One region of the Pseudomonas sp. HLT2-19-2 genome, then DNA from elsewhere that is predicted to be linked to it. Evidence: riboswitches for the same ligand, from Rfam matches in the RefSeq annotation. Region 1 holds a riboswitch; the other holds the start of a gene.

Region 1 (7,602 bases):
TGCGCACGTCTACCGAGTAGAAGTTGCGACCGGTCGGCAGCACGTCGAGTCGACCGCGACTCGGCGCACCACTGGGGCCCGCCGGCACGAAGCGACCACTGAGAGCGTCGAGCAGACCGCGCATTTCCGCCGGGCCGCAGGCGTCCAGTCGTGGAGCGACGACTTCACGCAGGCTGTCGATGATGGCTTTCACCTCTGACCAGCCTGACGCGTTCAGCTGCTCAATCTCAGTGTTCAAGGCCTGCTCGATCAGCTGTGTGGCGAACAGTTCCAGACGTTCGCGGGTATCACCGGCTGTGCGCCAGACCTCATCGGTGAGGGTTTGCAGTTCAATCGGACGCGGCCCAGCCCAAGGTTCGGCGAGCGCACAATCCAGCGGATCAAAGCCCAACGCGAACGCCTTGGCCAGCGCCCGCAGCAGACTTGATTGTGCGCCACGCCCATCGCCACGCGGGATACGCAGCAAGGCCAGCAAGGTGTCGATGCGCAAACGCCCGGTCGGCGACTCGCCGAACACATGCAGACCGTCGCGGATCTGCGACTCTTTCAAGTCGCACAAATACGTGTCCAGACGCGGCAACCAGATCGCCGCATCGGCATCACTGTCGAGCTTCTCGTCCAGTTGCAGTTCGCGATCGATGTGCGTCTCGCGCACCAGTTGCAGGATGTCGCGCTGCAATTCCCGGGCACGGCGCGGATCGAGCAATTGCGCTTCGTAATACTCGTCGGCGAGTAATTCCAGGTTGCGCAACGGGCCGTAGGTTTCGGCGCGCGTCAGCGGCGGCATCAGGTGATCGATGATCACCGCTTGCGTGCGGCGCTTGGCCTGGGCGCCCTCACCCGGGTCGTTGACGATGAACGGATAGATGTTCGGCAGCGGCCCGAGCAGCGCGTCCGGCCAGCAACTCTCCGACAGCCCGACGCCTTTGCCCGGCAGCCATTCGAGGTTGCCGTGCTTGCCGACGTGGATCACGCCGTGGGCACCGTAGGTGTTACGCAACCAGAAGTAGAACGCCAGATAACCGTGAGGCGGCACCAGGTCCGGGTCGTGATACACCGCGCTCGGATCCACCTGATAACCGCGTGCCGGTTGAATGCCGACGAAGGTCAGACCAAAGCGCAGCCCGGCGATCATCATTCGCCCGCCACGGAACATCGGATCGCTTTCGGGCGTGCCCCAGCGTTCCAGTACGGCCTGGCGGTTGGATTCGGGCAAGGCGTTGAACATCAGCAGATAGTCGTCCATCGCCAGGCTTTGCTGACATGGACGCTGGTCAAGGGTGTCGAGGTCGTTGCTGACCCCACCGAGCAATTGCTGGATCAACGCGGTGCCAGTGTCCGGCAACTCCGCCGGTAGCGGATAACCTTCGGTGTGCAGCGCACGGAGGATGTTCAGCGCGGCGGCCGGGGTGTCGAGGCCCACGCCATTACCGATACGACCATCACGCGTCGGGTAGTTGGCGAGGATCAGGGCGATGCGTTTTTCACTGTTCAGTACACGCGCCAGATCGATCCAGCGCCGCGCCAGTTCGGCGACAAAATCCATACGTTCAGGTTGTGGTCGGTAGCAGACAACATCCGACTGGCTGCGTTCGCTGCGCCAGGCCAGGTCCTTGAAGCTGATCGGCCGGCTGATGATTCGGCCATCCAGTTCCGGCAGCGCGATGTGCATCGCCAGATCGCGTGGACCGAGGCCCTGTTCACTGGCGCGCCAACCGGGCTCGTTGTCCTGGGCGCAAATCGCCTGAATCACCGGGATGTTGCGACGAAACGGTCGCAGGTGCGGCGCTTCAGGGCTGGATTGAGCGAAACCGGTGGTGTTGAGAATCACCCCCGCTTCAACTTCGTCCAACAGGTCCTCGACCGCCGTCAGGCAGCTGGGCTCTTTCAAACTGGCCAGCGCAATCGGCAACGGGTTCAACCCCGCCGCCTGCAAACGCTGGCAGAAAACATCGATGAAACCGGTGTTCGCCGCTTGCAGATGCGAACGGTAAAACAGCACCGCCGCGACCGGTTGATCGGCCTGCCAGTCGGCTTGCCAATCGTGGAGGTCTGCGGGGCTTTTTTGCGGATGGTAGATCGCTGTGCGCGGCAGGGTTTGCGGCTCGGCCCAGGCGTAGTCGCGATCAAGCCAACGATTGGCGAGGCAGCGAAAAAAATCCAGGGCATTGCTCATGCCGCCCTGACGCAAAAACTGCCAAAGCCGATCGCGGTCGCAGGCAGCCACGGTGCTCAGGTCGCTGAGTTCCGGGTCCGGGCGGTCATCGCCGGGCACCAGAATCAGCTGCACGCCGCGCTGGGACAACTCCACCAAGCGCTCCACGCCATAGCGCCAATAGGCGATGCCGCCGTGCAGCGAGATCAGAATCACCTTGGCGTGGCGCAGCACTTCGTCGACATACAGGTCGACCGACGCGTGATTCTGCACCTGCATCGGGTTGGCCAGGCGCACGCTCGGGTAATCGTCGGGCAACTGCTGCGCCGCTTCGGCGAGCAGCGCTAGGCTGGAGTCGCCGCTGCACAAGATCACCAGCTCGGCGGGGGTTTGTCCAAGGTCGGCAATGTTGTCATCCGACACGAAACCGCCGGGTTGGGTCCTGAGCAGGTGCATGGCTTAAACGCTGAGCGCAGCGCGCAATTGCGTTTCGATTAGAATTCCGTCCAGTTCCTGGCCGATCAATACCAGGCGCGTGGTGCGCGCTTCGTCGGCGCCCCACTGACGATCGAAATGCTTGTCGAAACGTGTGCCCACGCCCTGGATTAACAGGCGCATTGGTTTGTTCGGGATGGCGGCGAAACCTTTGACACGCAAGATGCCGTGCTGAACCACCAATTGAGTCAACGCGTCCAGCAGCAGGCTTTCGTCTGCCTGGGGCAGTTCGATCGAGATCGAATCGAAAGCATCGTGATCGTGATCGTCCTCACCTTCATGGTGGTGATCGTGATGGCTGTGACGGCTGTCGATGTGTTCTTCGGAACCGGCACCGAGGCCGATCAGCACGTCCAGTGGCAGACGACCACTGCTGGCTTCGATGACTTTCACGGCGGGCGGCAACTCTTCAGCGACTTCCAGGCGCACACGGGCCAGGTCTTCGGGGCTGATCAGGTCGGCCTTGTTGAGGATCACCAGGTCGGCGCTGGCCAGTTGGTCGGCGAACAACTCGTGCAGCGGCGATTCGTGGTCCAGGTTCGGGTCGAGTTTGCGCTGGGCATCGACCTGGTCCGGGAAAGCGGCGAAGGTGCCGGCGGCGACCGCTGGGCTATCGACCACGGTGATGACCGCGTCAACAGTGCAGGCGCTGCGGATTTCCGGCCACTGGAAAGCTTGCACCAGCGGTTTTGGCAGGGCCAGACCCGAGGTTTCGATGAGGATGTGGTCGAGGTCGCCGCGACGGGCGACCAGTTCGCGCATCACCGGGAAGAATTCTTCTTGAACGGTGCAGCACAGGCAGCCATTGGCCAATTCATAAACGCGGCCGTTGGCTTCTTCTTCTGTGCAGCCGATGGAGCACTGCTTGAGAATTTCGCCGTCGATGCCCAGCTCGCCAAACTCGTTGACGATCACCGCAATACGACGGCCCTGAGCGTTGTCGAGCATGTGCCGCAGCAACGTGGTTTTGCCCGAGCCGAGGAAGCCGGTAACGATGGTGACAGGGAGTTTGGCCAGTGTTTTCATCGGATGCCCTTTGGCAAGGTGGCGGGCATACGGGACGACGACCGGCAACGCGGACGCGCGTGCCTGAAGAGTTCGCCACCGGATCACCCCGCCCGGTTGAAAGTGAGAATCTGTGTCGAGGCAGGTCTCCTGGCTGACGGCTTGCCAGTCGTTCGACTGACGTTGGCTGCGCCTTCCCGCGGGCCCGATAGACAGGGCTTGCAGTGGCGTGGCAGCCAACAGAACCGTTCACAGTTGCGGGGGCAGCCGCGGCATCGACCGCGTTCCCTTCTTAGCTTCGGCAGACGCCGAAGAACCTCGAAAGCGCAAGGCTACGCATCGTCTCGGGGCGGGTCAATGTCCTACACAGAGCCAATCATCATTCGGTACCGAGTTGAGAACCCTTGCCAATTGACGCCCAACCCCCGCCCATGCTCTCCTACACGCCTTGTTACGGGTGCCCTTCACAGGGTGAAACGGGAAACCGGTGAATCATGTGCTTTACTCTAAAGCCATGTCAGTCCGGTGCTGCCCCCGCAACGGTAAGCGAGCGAAGCGTCAGATCCACTGTGCCAGCAGTTCGGCATGGGAAGGTGATGTTTGCAGGTCAAGGCGAAAGCCAGCGCCCCTCGTGAGCCCGGAGACCGGCCCGCAACACAAAGTGACCATTACGATCACTGAATAACAAACCCGCGGTGGGCGGGCGCTGTTTGAACCTCTGCGCGCCCGACTCGCAGGGGTCTTCCATGCGCTCTATTCACCCGCTGACAGACCAGAGGGAAGCGCCATGTCGATCATCAGCAGCACCGGCAGCAACACCGATAAGAGCACCGCCAGCACCACCACGACCCTGACTCAACGCCTGACCGCCGCCGTGTTTGCGTCGATCCTTGGCGCTAGCCTGGTGTATTTCGCCGGTTTCTCGCACATCGAAGCGGTGCACAATGCCGCGCACGATACCCGCCACAGCTCTGCATTCCCGTGCCATTGAGACCTGCTGACATGATCAAGCGTATTGCGCAAACCGCAGGGTTCACCGGGCTGCTGGCCGCCCTGCTGCTGACCCTGCTGCAAAGCTTCTGGGTGGCTCCGCTGATTCTGCAGGCCGAGACTTACGAAAAGTCCGAGCCCGCCGCTGTTGCCGTTCACGAACACGCCGCGGGTGCTGTCGCCGCTCACACTCACGACGCCGATGCCTGGGAACCGGAAGACGGCTGGCAGCGCGTGCTGTCGACCACGGGCGGCAATCTGGTGGTAGCGGTCGGTTTCGCCCTGATGCTTGCCGGTCTTTACACCTTGCGCGCACCGACTCGCACTTCCCAAGGCCTGCTATGGGGCCTGGCCGGTTATGCGACGTTCGTGCTGGCACCCACCCTCGGCCTGCCGCCTGAGCTGCCGGGCACCGCCGCTGCTGATTTGGCGCAACGGCAGGTCTGGTGGATCGGCACTGCCGCCTCCACGGCGGTCGGTATCGCATTGATCGTGTTCAGCCGCCACTGGTTGATGAAAGTGCTCGGCGTGGCCATTCTGGCCGTTCCTCACGTGATCGGTGCACCACAACCGGAAGTCCATTCGATGCTGGCTCCAGAAACCCTGGAAGCTCAATTCAAAATCGCTTCGCAGCTGACCAACGTGGCGTTCTGGCTGGCCCTGGGCTTAGTCAGTGCCTGGTTGTTCCGCCGCAAAAGCGATGGTCAATACCACACATGACTGACCTCAGTGCAGCGCCGACCCTGGTGGTCGGCCTGGGCTGCCAGCGCGGCTGCCCCGTCAGCACGCTGCGGGCGTTGCTCGATCAGGCGTTACAGGCTCATAAAATCGAGCTCCACCAGATCAAGGCGTTGGCCAGCATTGACCTGAAGCGCGAAGAACCTGGTTTGATCGAGTTGGCCGAACAGCTAGCGCTGCCACTGATGTACTTCAGCAGCGAACAACTGGCCTGCTATCAACCGCAACTCAGCCACCGCTCGGACATCGCGTTCGAACGCACCGGCTGCTACGGCGTCGCGGAAAGTGCCGCCCTGGCCCTGGCCGAACAGTTGGCCCAGGCACCGGCAAAATTGCTGATTCCACGACAAAAATATGCCCAGGCCACCTTGGCATTGGCCTGCGTCGCCTGAAATCCTCAATAATCCCTGTCTTTGATCATGAGCAATCTTCATCTGAAGCTTTGTCCAGCCCCTTTTTCTCACAGGAACCGACGATGACCGTCTACTTCATTGGCGCAGGTCCCGGCGACCCGGAACTGATCACCGTCAAAGGCCAACGGCTGATTCGAAGCTGCCCGGTGGTCATCTATGCCGGCTCCCTGGTGCCCGCCGCCGTGCTGGAAGGCCATCGCGCCGAACACGTGGTCAACAGCGCTGAACTGCACTTGGAACAGATCATCGAGCTGATCAAGACTGCCCATGCCAACGGCCAGGACGTGGCCCGGGTGCACTCCGGTGATCCGAGTCTGTACGGCGCCATTGGCGAGCAGATTCGCTACCTGCGCGAACTCGACATCCCTTTTGAGATTATTCCCGGCGTCACGGCCACGGCGGCCTGCGCGGCACTGTTGGGCGCCGAACTGACGTTACCCGATGTGTCGCAAAGCGTAATCCTGACCCGCTACGCCGACAAGACCGCCATGCCCGTCGGCGAAGAGCTAGGCAGCCTGGCACAGCATGGGGCGACCATGGCGATTCATCTGGGGGTCAATCATCTGGAGAAAATCCTGGTTGAATTGCTGCCGCACTACGGCGCGGACTGCCCGATCGCGGTGATTCACCGAGCGACCTGGCCGGATCAGGATTGGGTGGTGGGGACGCTTGAAGACATTGCAGCGAAAGTTGAAGCCAAGGGGTTTCGGCGCACGGCGTTGATTTTGGTGGGCAGAGTCTTGGGCAGTGATCACTTCAGTGAGTCATCGCTGTACCGCGCTGGGCATGCGCATCTCTACAGACCCTAGGACCCATAAAAAAACGGCGCTCACGGGGCGCCGTTTTTTATGTTTGCAGTGAACACCTTACTTAGTAGTAGGCGTTTTCTTTCTGCGTGTGGTCGGTGACGTCACGAACACCCTTGAGCTCGGGAATGCGTTCGAGCAACGTGCGCTCGATGCCTTCGCGCAGGGTGACGTCTGCCTGGCCGCAGCCTTGGCAACCGCCGCCGAACTTCAGTACGGCGATGCCGTCTTCGACCACATCGATCAGGCTGACCTGACCGCCGTGGCTGGCCAGCCCCGGGTTGATCTCGGTTTGCAGGTAGTAGTTAATGCGCTCGTTGACCGGGCTGTCGGCGTTGACCATCGGGACTTTGGCGTTTGGCGCCTTGATGGTCAATTGGCCGCCCATGCGGTCGGTGGCGTAGTCGACTACCGCATCGTCCAGGAAAGCTTCGCTGAACGAGTCGATGTAAGCGGTGAAGCTTTTCAGCCCCAGCGCGGTGTCTTCAGGTTTTTCTTCGCCCGGCTTGCAGTAGGCAATGCAGGTTTCGGCGTACTGAGTGCCAGGCTGGGTGATAAAGACGCGGATGCCGATGCCTGGGGTGTTCTGCTTGGAAAGCAGATCAGCCAGATAATCGTGGGCGGCGTCGGTGATGGTAATAGCGGTCATGGAAACTCCTCGCAGGCTTGGGCGCAGTTTACGCCAATCATCGCGCCGCACAAAGTCCTAGTATTTTTGTCGGGAAAGATGCGTCTGTCGATGAACATCTGATCACCGCAACCCCTGTAGGAGCGAAGCTGATCTGGCCTAATGAATTTGGACACATCAATAGGGCGCTATGATGGCGCCCAAATCTGAGGTGTGCATGATGATGCGAAAATCCTATTCCAATGAGTTCAAACTCAAAGCTGCAAGCATGGTGCTCGATGAGGATCAGCCGATTCCCGAGACCTGTGCCAGCTTGGATATCGGCCCAACAGCCTTGCGCCGCTGGGTCGAGCAGGTGCGAAAAGAGCGCGC
Region 2 (7,602 bases), 1.2 Mb from region 1:
CAAGCAATATCAGGTGCAGCTTGATCCGCTCAAACTGGCCAGCCTCGGCATCACTCAGGCGCAGGTAACCGAGGCTATTGGCAAGGCTAATCAGGAAACCGGTGGGGCCGTGCTGGAGATGGCTGAGACCGAGTTCATCGTGCGTGCTTCCGGCTACCTGAAGACACTAAATGACTTTCGGGCAATCCCGCTCAAGCTGGGTTCGGGTGGTGTGCCGGTGACCCTTGGCGATGTCGCCACGATCCAGTTGGGTCCGGAAATGCGGCGTGGCATCACTGAACTCGACGGCGAAGGCGAGACCGTCGGCGGCGTGGTGATTTTGCGCAGCGGCAAGAATGCTCGCGAGACTATTGCGGCAGTCAAAACGAAACTCGACGAACTGAAAAGCAGTTTGCCGGCCGGAGTGGAAATCGTCACCACCTACGACCGCAGCAAGCTGATCGACCGCGCTGTGGAAAATCTCAGCCAAAAACTAATCGAAGAGTTCATCGTCGTCGCGTTGGTTTGTGGGATCTTCCTCTGGCACTTGCGCTCATCCCTTGTGGCGATCATCTCGCTGCCTGTTGGTGTGTTGATTGCCTTCATCGTTATGCGTTACCAAGGGATCAACGCCAACATCATGTCCTTGGGCGGGATTGCCATCGCCATCGGCGCCATGGTCGATGCCGCCGTGGTGATGGTCGAGAACGCCCACAAGAAGGTTGAGGCCTGGCACGTGGCCAATCCCGGAGAGGAATTGAAGGGGGAGCGTCATTGGCACGTGATGACCGAAGCGGCGGCAGAAGTAGGTCCAGCACTGTTCTTCTGTTTGTTGATCATCACCCTGTCGTTCATTCCGGTGTTTACTCTGGAGGCGCAAGAAGGGCGGCTGTTCGGCCCGTTGGCGTTCACCAAGACCTACGCCATGGCCGCAGCGGCGGGATTGTCAGTAACCTTGGTGCCGGTGCTGATGGGCTACTGGATTCGAGGACGAATTCCCAGTGAACAACAGAATCCGTTGAACCGGTGGTTGATTCGGATCTATCAGCCGGCTCTGGACGCGGTCTTGCGTAGACCAAAGATCACGCTGCTGGTGGCGCTATTGGTTTTTGTCAGCGCGCTATGGCCAATGTCTCGCCTGGGTGGCGAGTTTCTCCCCCCGTTGGACGAGGGCGACCTGCTCTATATGCCTTCAGCTCTGCCGGGATTGTCGGCGCAGAAAGCGGCGCAACTGTTGCAACTGACCGACCGCTTGATCAAGACCGTTCCAGAGGTCGAACACGTATTCGGTAAAGCCGGTCGTGCCGAAACTGCCACCGACCCCGCACCGCTGGAGATGTTCGAAACCACCATCCAATTCAAGCCGCACGAGCAATGGCGGCCAGGCATGACCCAGGAAAAGTTGGTGGAAGAACTGGATCGAGTGGTACGAGTCCCTGGGCTTACGAATATCTGGATACCACCGATTCGCAACCGTATCGACATGCTGGCCACGGGGATCAAGAGTCCCATCGGAGTGAAAGTTACCGGCACCAACCTGACGGAGATCGATGCCGCGACTCAGGCGGTCGAGCGAGTTGCCAAGGGCGTACCCGGTGTCAGTTCGGCTCTGGCCGAGCGGCTGACGGGTGGCCGCTATATCGACGTGGATATCGACCGCAAGGCCGCCGCTCGCTACGGACTGAATATCGCCGATGTGCAATCCATCGTGGCCGGCGCTATCGGCGGTGAAAACGTCGGCGAGACCATTGAAGGTCTCGCACGTTTCCCGATCAACGTGCGTTACCCACGGGAGTGGCGTGACTCGCTCGGTGCCTTGGAACAGTTGCCGATCTACACCCCGTTAGGCAGCCAGATCACCCTCGGCATGGTGGCAAAGGTCAAGGTCAGTGACGGTCCTCCGATGCTTAAGAGCGAGAATGCACGGCCCTCTGGTTGGGTATACATCGACGTGCGTGGCCGGGACATTGCCTCGGTGGTAGCTGATCTACGCCGGGTAGTCAGTGAGCAAGTCAAGTTGCAGTCAGGCATGAGCTTGAGCTATTCGGGACAGTACGAATTTCTCGAAAGGGCCAACGCACGACTCAAACTGGTGGTGCCTGCCACTCTGTTGATCATCTTCGTGTTGCTCTACCTGATTTTTGCCCGCTTCGATGAGGTCGTGCTGATCATGGCCACTCTGCCATTCGCACTGACGGGCGGAGCATGGTTCCTCTATCTGTTGGGATTCAACCTGTCAGTCGCCACCGGGGTCGGGTTTATCGCCTTGGCCGGAGTGTCTGCCGAATTTGGCGTGATCATGCTGCTCTACCTGAAGAACGCCTGGGCCGAACGTGAGGACCTCGGCGACAGCACTGAGCACGGGCTGGTTGCGGCCATTCGTGAAGGCGCCGTGCAGCGAGTTCGACCCAAGGCCATGACCGTGGCCGTGATCATTGCCGGCCTGTTACCCATCCTGTTGGGCAGCGGCACCGGCAGCGAGGTCATGAGCCGCATCGCCGCGCCCATGGTTGGCGGCATGATCACGGCGCCCTTACTTTCTCTGTTTGTCATCCCGGCAGCCTATCGCCTGATGCGTCGGCGCCATCTCCCAGTTGAACCCACCAGCCGTTAAGGAAAAGTCGTATGAAACTGATTTTGTCGTTAACCAACCGCGATCACGTTAAACCGGCGCGACTTGAAGCTGATCATCTCTGTCGCCTGAGGTTCGACATATCTCGAGTACCCGAGAGCAAGTCAAACAGAGCGAAATCGCAGAATCTGCGCGCCGTCGAAAGGATCGACAAGGTAATGCCCGTGCACGCCGAACGTATCCTGCAAGCATTGCGGGGTCAGCACCTCAAGTGGCTTGCCGAGGGCCACTAATCGGCCCCGATCCAGTACCGCCAAACGATCACAGGTCAGCGCCTGATTCAGGTCATGCAGGGCGATCAATGTCGTCACCGGCAAAGCCTGTACAACATTTAGAATGGCGAGTTGATGCTGGATATCCAAGTGATTGGTCGGTTCGTCCAGCAACAGAATCTGCGGGCGCTGGGCCAGGGCGCGAGCGATGTGGACACGCTGACGTTCACCGCCGGACAGACTGTGCCAGGTACGGTTTTTCAGGTGCGCCGCATCGACGTCGTGCAGCGCCTGCAGGACGATGGCATCGTCCTCACTCGACCACGGGCTCAAGGCCGACAGCCACGGCGTTCGGCCCAGGGCTACGGCATCAAACACACTGATGGCATCCAAGGTGTCGGCCTGTTGCTCTACCACCGCCAGGGTTTGCGCGATGGTTCGTCGTGACAGCGCCTTGAGGCACTGGCCGTTGAGGTGGATGTCTCCCCGGCTGGGGACGCGCACGCCGGCCAGCAGTTTAAGCAGCGTGGATTTTCCCGAACCGTTGGGCCCGACGAGGCCCAGGGTTTCACCACGACGGATGCCCAGGTGGATGTCGTGCAGCAACTCAGCGTCGCGGACATGGAACCCGAGGCCGGAGCAACGCAGTACGGAGTCGCCGATAACAGGCGAGGCAGCATTCATCGGGCATTCCTCCGACCGATCAGGATCAACGCGAACACCGGCGCGCCAACCAGTGCGGTGATGACGCCGACCGGGATCACCTGGCCTTTGATCAGCGTTCGGGAGAGCACATCGGCCGCGATCAGAAACACTGCACCACCCAGCGCACTCGCCGGCAGCAGACGCGCATGCCGGGTGCCCAGCAGCAGTCGCACGGCATGGGGAATGACCAGTCCGACGAAACCGATGGAGCCGACAATCGACACCATCACCGCCGTCACCAGTGCGGCGCAGCTGATCAACAGAATTTGCACTCGGCGTACCGGAATGCCGAGCGAGGCGGCTGAGTCGGCGCCAAAAGTGAAGGCATCCAGCGCCCGACGGTGCCACAGGCACACCGCGAGACCGATCAATGCCACGGGCACCGACAGCCACACCGACGGCCAGCGCACACCGCTGAGATTGCCCAGCAACCAGAACATGATGCCGCGGGCTTGTTCGGAACTGGCCGACTTGGTGATCAGAAACGCGGTGAGCGCATTGAACAACTGTGAGCCGGCAATCCCCGCCAGGATGATCTGCCCGGTACCGCCGTTTGAACCACTGGCGCGGGCCAGCAAAACAACCACGGCGAAGGCGGCAACGGCGCCGACAAACGCCCCGGCCGACAGCGAAATCAGCCCCGCCCCGAGGCCCAGCAATGCCACCAGTACAGCGCCCGTCGAGGCGCCGGCGGAAATGCCAAGCAGATAAGGATCGGCCAGCGGGTTACGCAACAGCGATTGCAGGATCACCCCGCAGGTGGCCAGGCCCGCACCGCAGGCCGCTGCCACCAGCGCGCGGGTCAGGCGGTAATTCCAGACGATGCCTTCGTCTATCGGATCGAGGACATAACCAGCAGTCCACAGCTTGTTGGCCAGCACCTGGAACACCACGCTCGGCTCGATGCTCGTTTCACCGATGGCCACACCGGCAATCACGGCCAGCAGCAGTGTCAGCAATGCCAGCAGCGTACGAATCAGCGTCGTGGTCATTTCGGCAGGTCGTCGCCGTTGATGGCTGATGCCAGGGTTTCAAGACCGTCGAACATTCTTACGCTGGCCTGCATGGCCATGGCGTCGAGGATGATGATGCGGTTGTTTTTCACGGCGTCCATGTTGCGGGTCACCGGGTCGCTACGCAGGAATTCCAGTTTCTTTTGATCGTCGTCAGCCGGGAAGCGACGGCGATCCATGCGTGCGATGACCAGGAAGGTCGGGTTGGCCTTGGCGATGGTTTCCCAGCCGACTGTTGGCCATTCTTCATCGGACTCCACCACGTTGCGCACACCCAACGTGTTCAACATGAAGTCGGGAATGCCCTTGTGCCCGGCGACATAGGGGTCGATATCCAGACTGGCGCTGGAGAACCAGAACAGCGCACTGGTGTGCTTCAGATCCTTGTTCTGTACGGTGGCAATGGACTTGGCCAGGCTGGCCTTGAGTTGGGCGGTCAGCTGCTGGCCACGTTCCTGCACATCGAAAATTTCAGCCAATTGGCTGATGCTTTTGTAGAGGCTGTCGATGTGAAATGCCTCCAGACGTGTGCCATCGGCACCGACCAGGTTGTCCTTGGCTTCGCAGTCGGAGGGCATCAGGTAGGTCGGAATCTTCAGTTCGTGAAATTGGTCGCGAGTACCGACCACGCCTTGCGGGCCGACCATCCACTCCAGCTCCACTGCCACCAGCTGCGGACGCTTGCCGATCACCGCCTCGAAACTCGGCTCGTTATCGGCCAGGCGCTCGATCGTGTCGTTCTCTGTCTTGTACGTGGCCAGCACATCGTTGAACCACAGCGAAGTGCCGACCAGCGTGTTGCCAAGGCCCATGGCGTAGAGCATTTCAGTGCCAGCCTGGCCGATGGTCACGACACGGCTGGGTGCCTGCTGAAAGGTCAACGTGCTGCCACAGTTCTCGACGGTCAGGGGATAGTGGGTCGGGGCCGCATGGGCGAGGGTGGACAGTCCCAGGGCAGTGGCGAGGGTGGCAAGGCGGAACAGCAGCATGACGCAATCTCCATTTGACCGTACAAGAGCAGGGGTACGGACTGGAAACACATCATCGATCGCTGCCATTGAAGCAGTGAAGTGCCGATCACTCAGGCGACGCTCGGCGCAAGGATGTCCTTCCCGGACACCCCGCCGGTTAGTGATTTACTTGGCCGGCAGGTCTCCTGACTGATGCGTCGTCGCCAGGCTCCAGCCTTCCCGGGAGTGATCCCAGTGGCAGTTCAGGAGCAGGCTCAGCACCTACAGTTGCGGGGGCAGTTCCGTTTGATGCCGTGTCAGGCATCTCGGATTCCCTATTAATCCCATTTGGAAACCGGCGGCCGGCATGGTAGTCGATCATGCCGAATATCACCACTGAGCGCTTTTGGCTGATGTCTGCCTGTTCACGACTGATTTCCTCAGGGCGTGAAGCGGTCATCGAGAAGAGTCCGATAGCGATACGCTAAAGTTATGCGGGTCGTCGATCAATTGTGACCCACTGTTCGTGCTGCGTCCGTCCCTGGAGCGCCCAATGCCACCCATCACCACGCGCCTGGTGGCGCTGTTTGTTCTTTGCCTGACGCTTGAAGTGCCAGCCCAGACCAACGCCTGCCCACCTGGCGAGAAACAAGTGTGCCTGGACGGCTGCATCTGCCTGCCAGACGCAGGACAACTGCTCGGCCCCCTGTCTGATGGCATCTACCAGATCGCGGCACCTGCCCTGGCGCTGTGGCTGACCCAAGCCCGCGCTGAAGCAGCCAACGCCGGCATCCAGCCCATTCCACCGCACATCCGGGAGCAACTGTTGCGTTGGTACGACCCCAGCGTGCTCGATACCGCGCGCTACAAGGTTAGCGACAACGGCCAATTCAGCGCCGCCACTGCCATGCTGCAAAACCCCGATGTCGGTGCCGTGACGCTGATCGACATCATCCTCTTCCGGGACGCTCAAACCGCAGAACAGAACATCGCGCTTTGGGCTCACGAACTAAAGCACGTGCAGCAGTTTCAGGAATGGGGGGTAGAAGGATTCGCCCAGCGGTATACACAAGATTTCAATGCTTTGGAGGCGCCGGCTTATGCCATACAGGCTGAGGTCAGGCGGTTGGTGCGGGAAGGGACTGACTAAGGGTAGTGAAGCCGCCCATCACGACTGGCTGCATTGTGTCGATTTCGGTCAGTAGCGCTCACGAATGATCTGGTAGCGAATGTTCTCCGGGAGTGTCCAGGCACTGATTAAAAACTCCTGAACGGAGTAATCGGCGCCTTTGATTTCCACGGTCGCGCAGCGATGTTCCTCACTGAACCCTGCCGCTTCGGTTGCTGGGTATGGAGGCGATGTTACGCCCCGGAATTTTTAAGAGAACTTCATTGAGTTGATGGTGACTATCAACGTGGGCAATGTCTTTGGATGATGGCATCCGGCTACTCGTTGCTTGATTGGATCCGCAATGGCACCCTCAGCACCCGTTGCACCAAGGAGCCAGGTGATTAAGGAATGAGTGGATACGTACCCAACCCCCCGAAAAACTATCGATACGACGAAGCCAAACCCGTCGATATCCATGCCCAGCGCTGGGCCGAGTATGAGAAGCACGGCAAAGTACCGGCGCCTGAGAAGCATAAAATCAAGGTAGCGCTGCGCATTGGGGTGTTCTTTGATGGGACGCTGAACAATGCGAGCAACTCCGAATCAGGATTAGTGTGCGGCGCCCATCATCCGATCCGCCCGGAAGACGTCGATGCGAGCTGTAAGCCGTATATGGCCGATCCGGAGGGGAGTTATGGGAATGATGTGAGTAATGTCTCCAAGCTATTTGATCTCTATCCTGAATCGAAAGACGTAAAAGGAGAGGGCTCGGTCAAACTAGTTTTGCGCAGCCTATACGTTGAAGGAATCGGCACTAATGCCGGAACCGAGGACAGTCTCTTAAACGCGGCGAGCGGACGGGGAGCAACGGGTGTAGCGAGTAAGGTTCAGCAAGCGTTTGCCGACCTGAAAACCTTGATTAAACGGGTAGTCGAAAGTAATCCTGACGGCGAAATCACCTCGCTCACCTTTGACACGTTTGGATTTAGTCGAGGCGCTG

Evidence for each region. Region 1 has a riboswitch for cobalamin ahead of cobW (cobalamin biosynthesis protein CobW). Riboswitches for the same ligand answer to the same signal wherever they lie in the genome.
Region 2: linked by a shared signal. The riboswitch ahead of ACYZTU_RS11990 (ABC transporter substrate-binding protein) and the one ahead of cobW (cobalamin biosynthesis protein CobW) in region 1 are both predicted to bind cobalamin.

Annotation. Positions count from the first base shown of each region.
Region 1 is NZ_CM142712.1:3,751,832-3,759,433, forward strand. It holds gene cobN (cobaltochelatase subunit CobN) at 1-2,611, opposite strand, end outside; gene cobW (cobalamin biosynthesis protein CobW) at 2,615-3,676, opposite strand; cobalamin riboswitch at 3,779-3,991, opposite strand; cobalamin riboswitch at 4,094-4,322, shown strand; gene ACYZTU_RS17475 (CbtB domain-containing protein) at 4,443-4,646, shown strand; gene ACYZTU_RS17480 (CbtA family protein) at 4,658-5,365, shown strand; gene ACYZTU_RS17485 (cobalamin biosynthesis protein) at 5,362-5,775, shown strand; gene cobM (precorrin-4 C(11)-methyltransferase) at 5,859-6,605, shown strand; gene nfuA (Fe-S biogenesis protein NfuA) at 6,667-7,251, opposite strand; gene ACYZTU_RS17500 (transposase) at 7,451-7,602, shown strand, end outside.
Region 2 is NZ_CM142712.1:2,562,431-2,570,032, forward strand. It holds gene ACYZTU_RS11975 (efflux RND transporter permease subunit) at 1-2,593, shown strand, start outside; gene ACYZTU_RS11980 (ABC transporter ATP-binding protein) at 2,716-3,507, opposite strand; gene ACYZTU_RS11985 (FecCD family ABC transporter permease) at 3,504-4,520, opposite strand; gene ACYZTU_RS11990 (ABC transporter substrate-binding protein) at 4,517-5,530, opposite strand; cobalamin riboswitch at 5,671-5,873, opposite strand; gene ACYZTU_RS11995 (eCIS core domain-containing protein) at 6,045-6,641, shown strand; gene ACYZTU_RS12000 (T6SS phospholipase effector Tle1-like catalytic domain-containing protein) at 7,011-7,602, shown strand, end outside.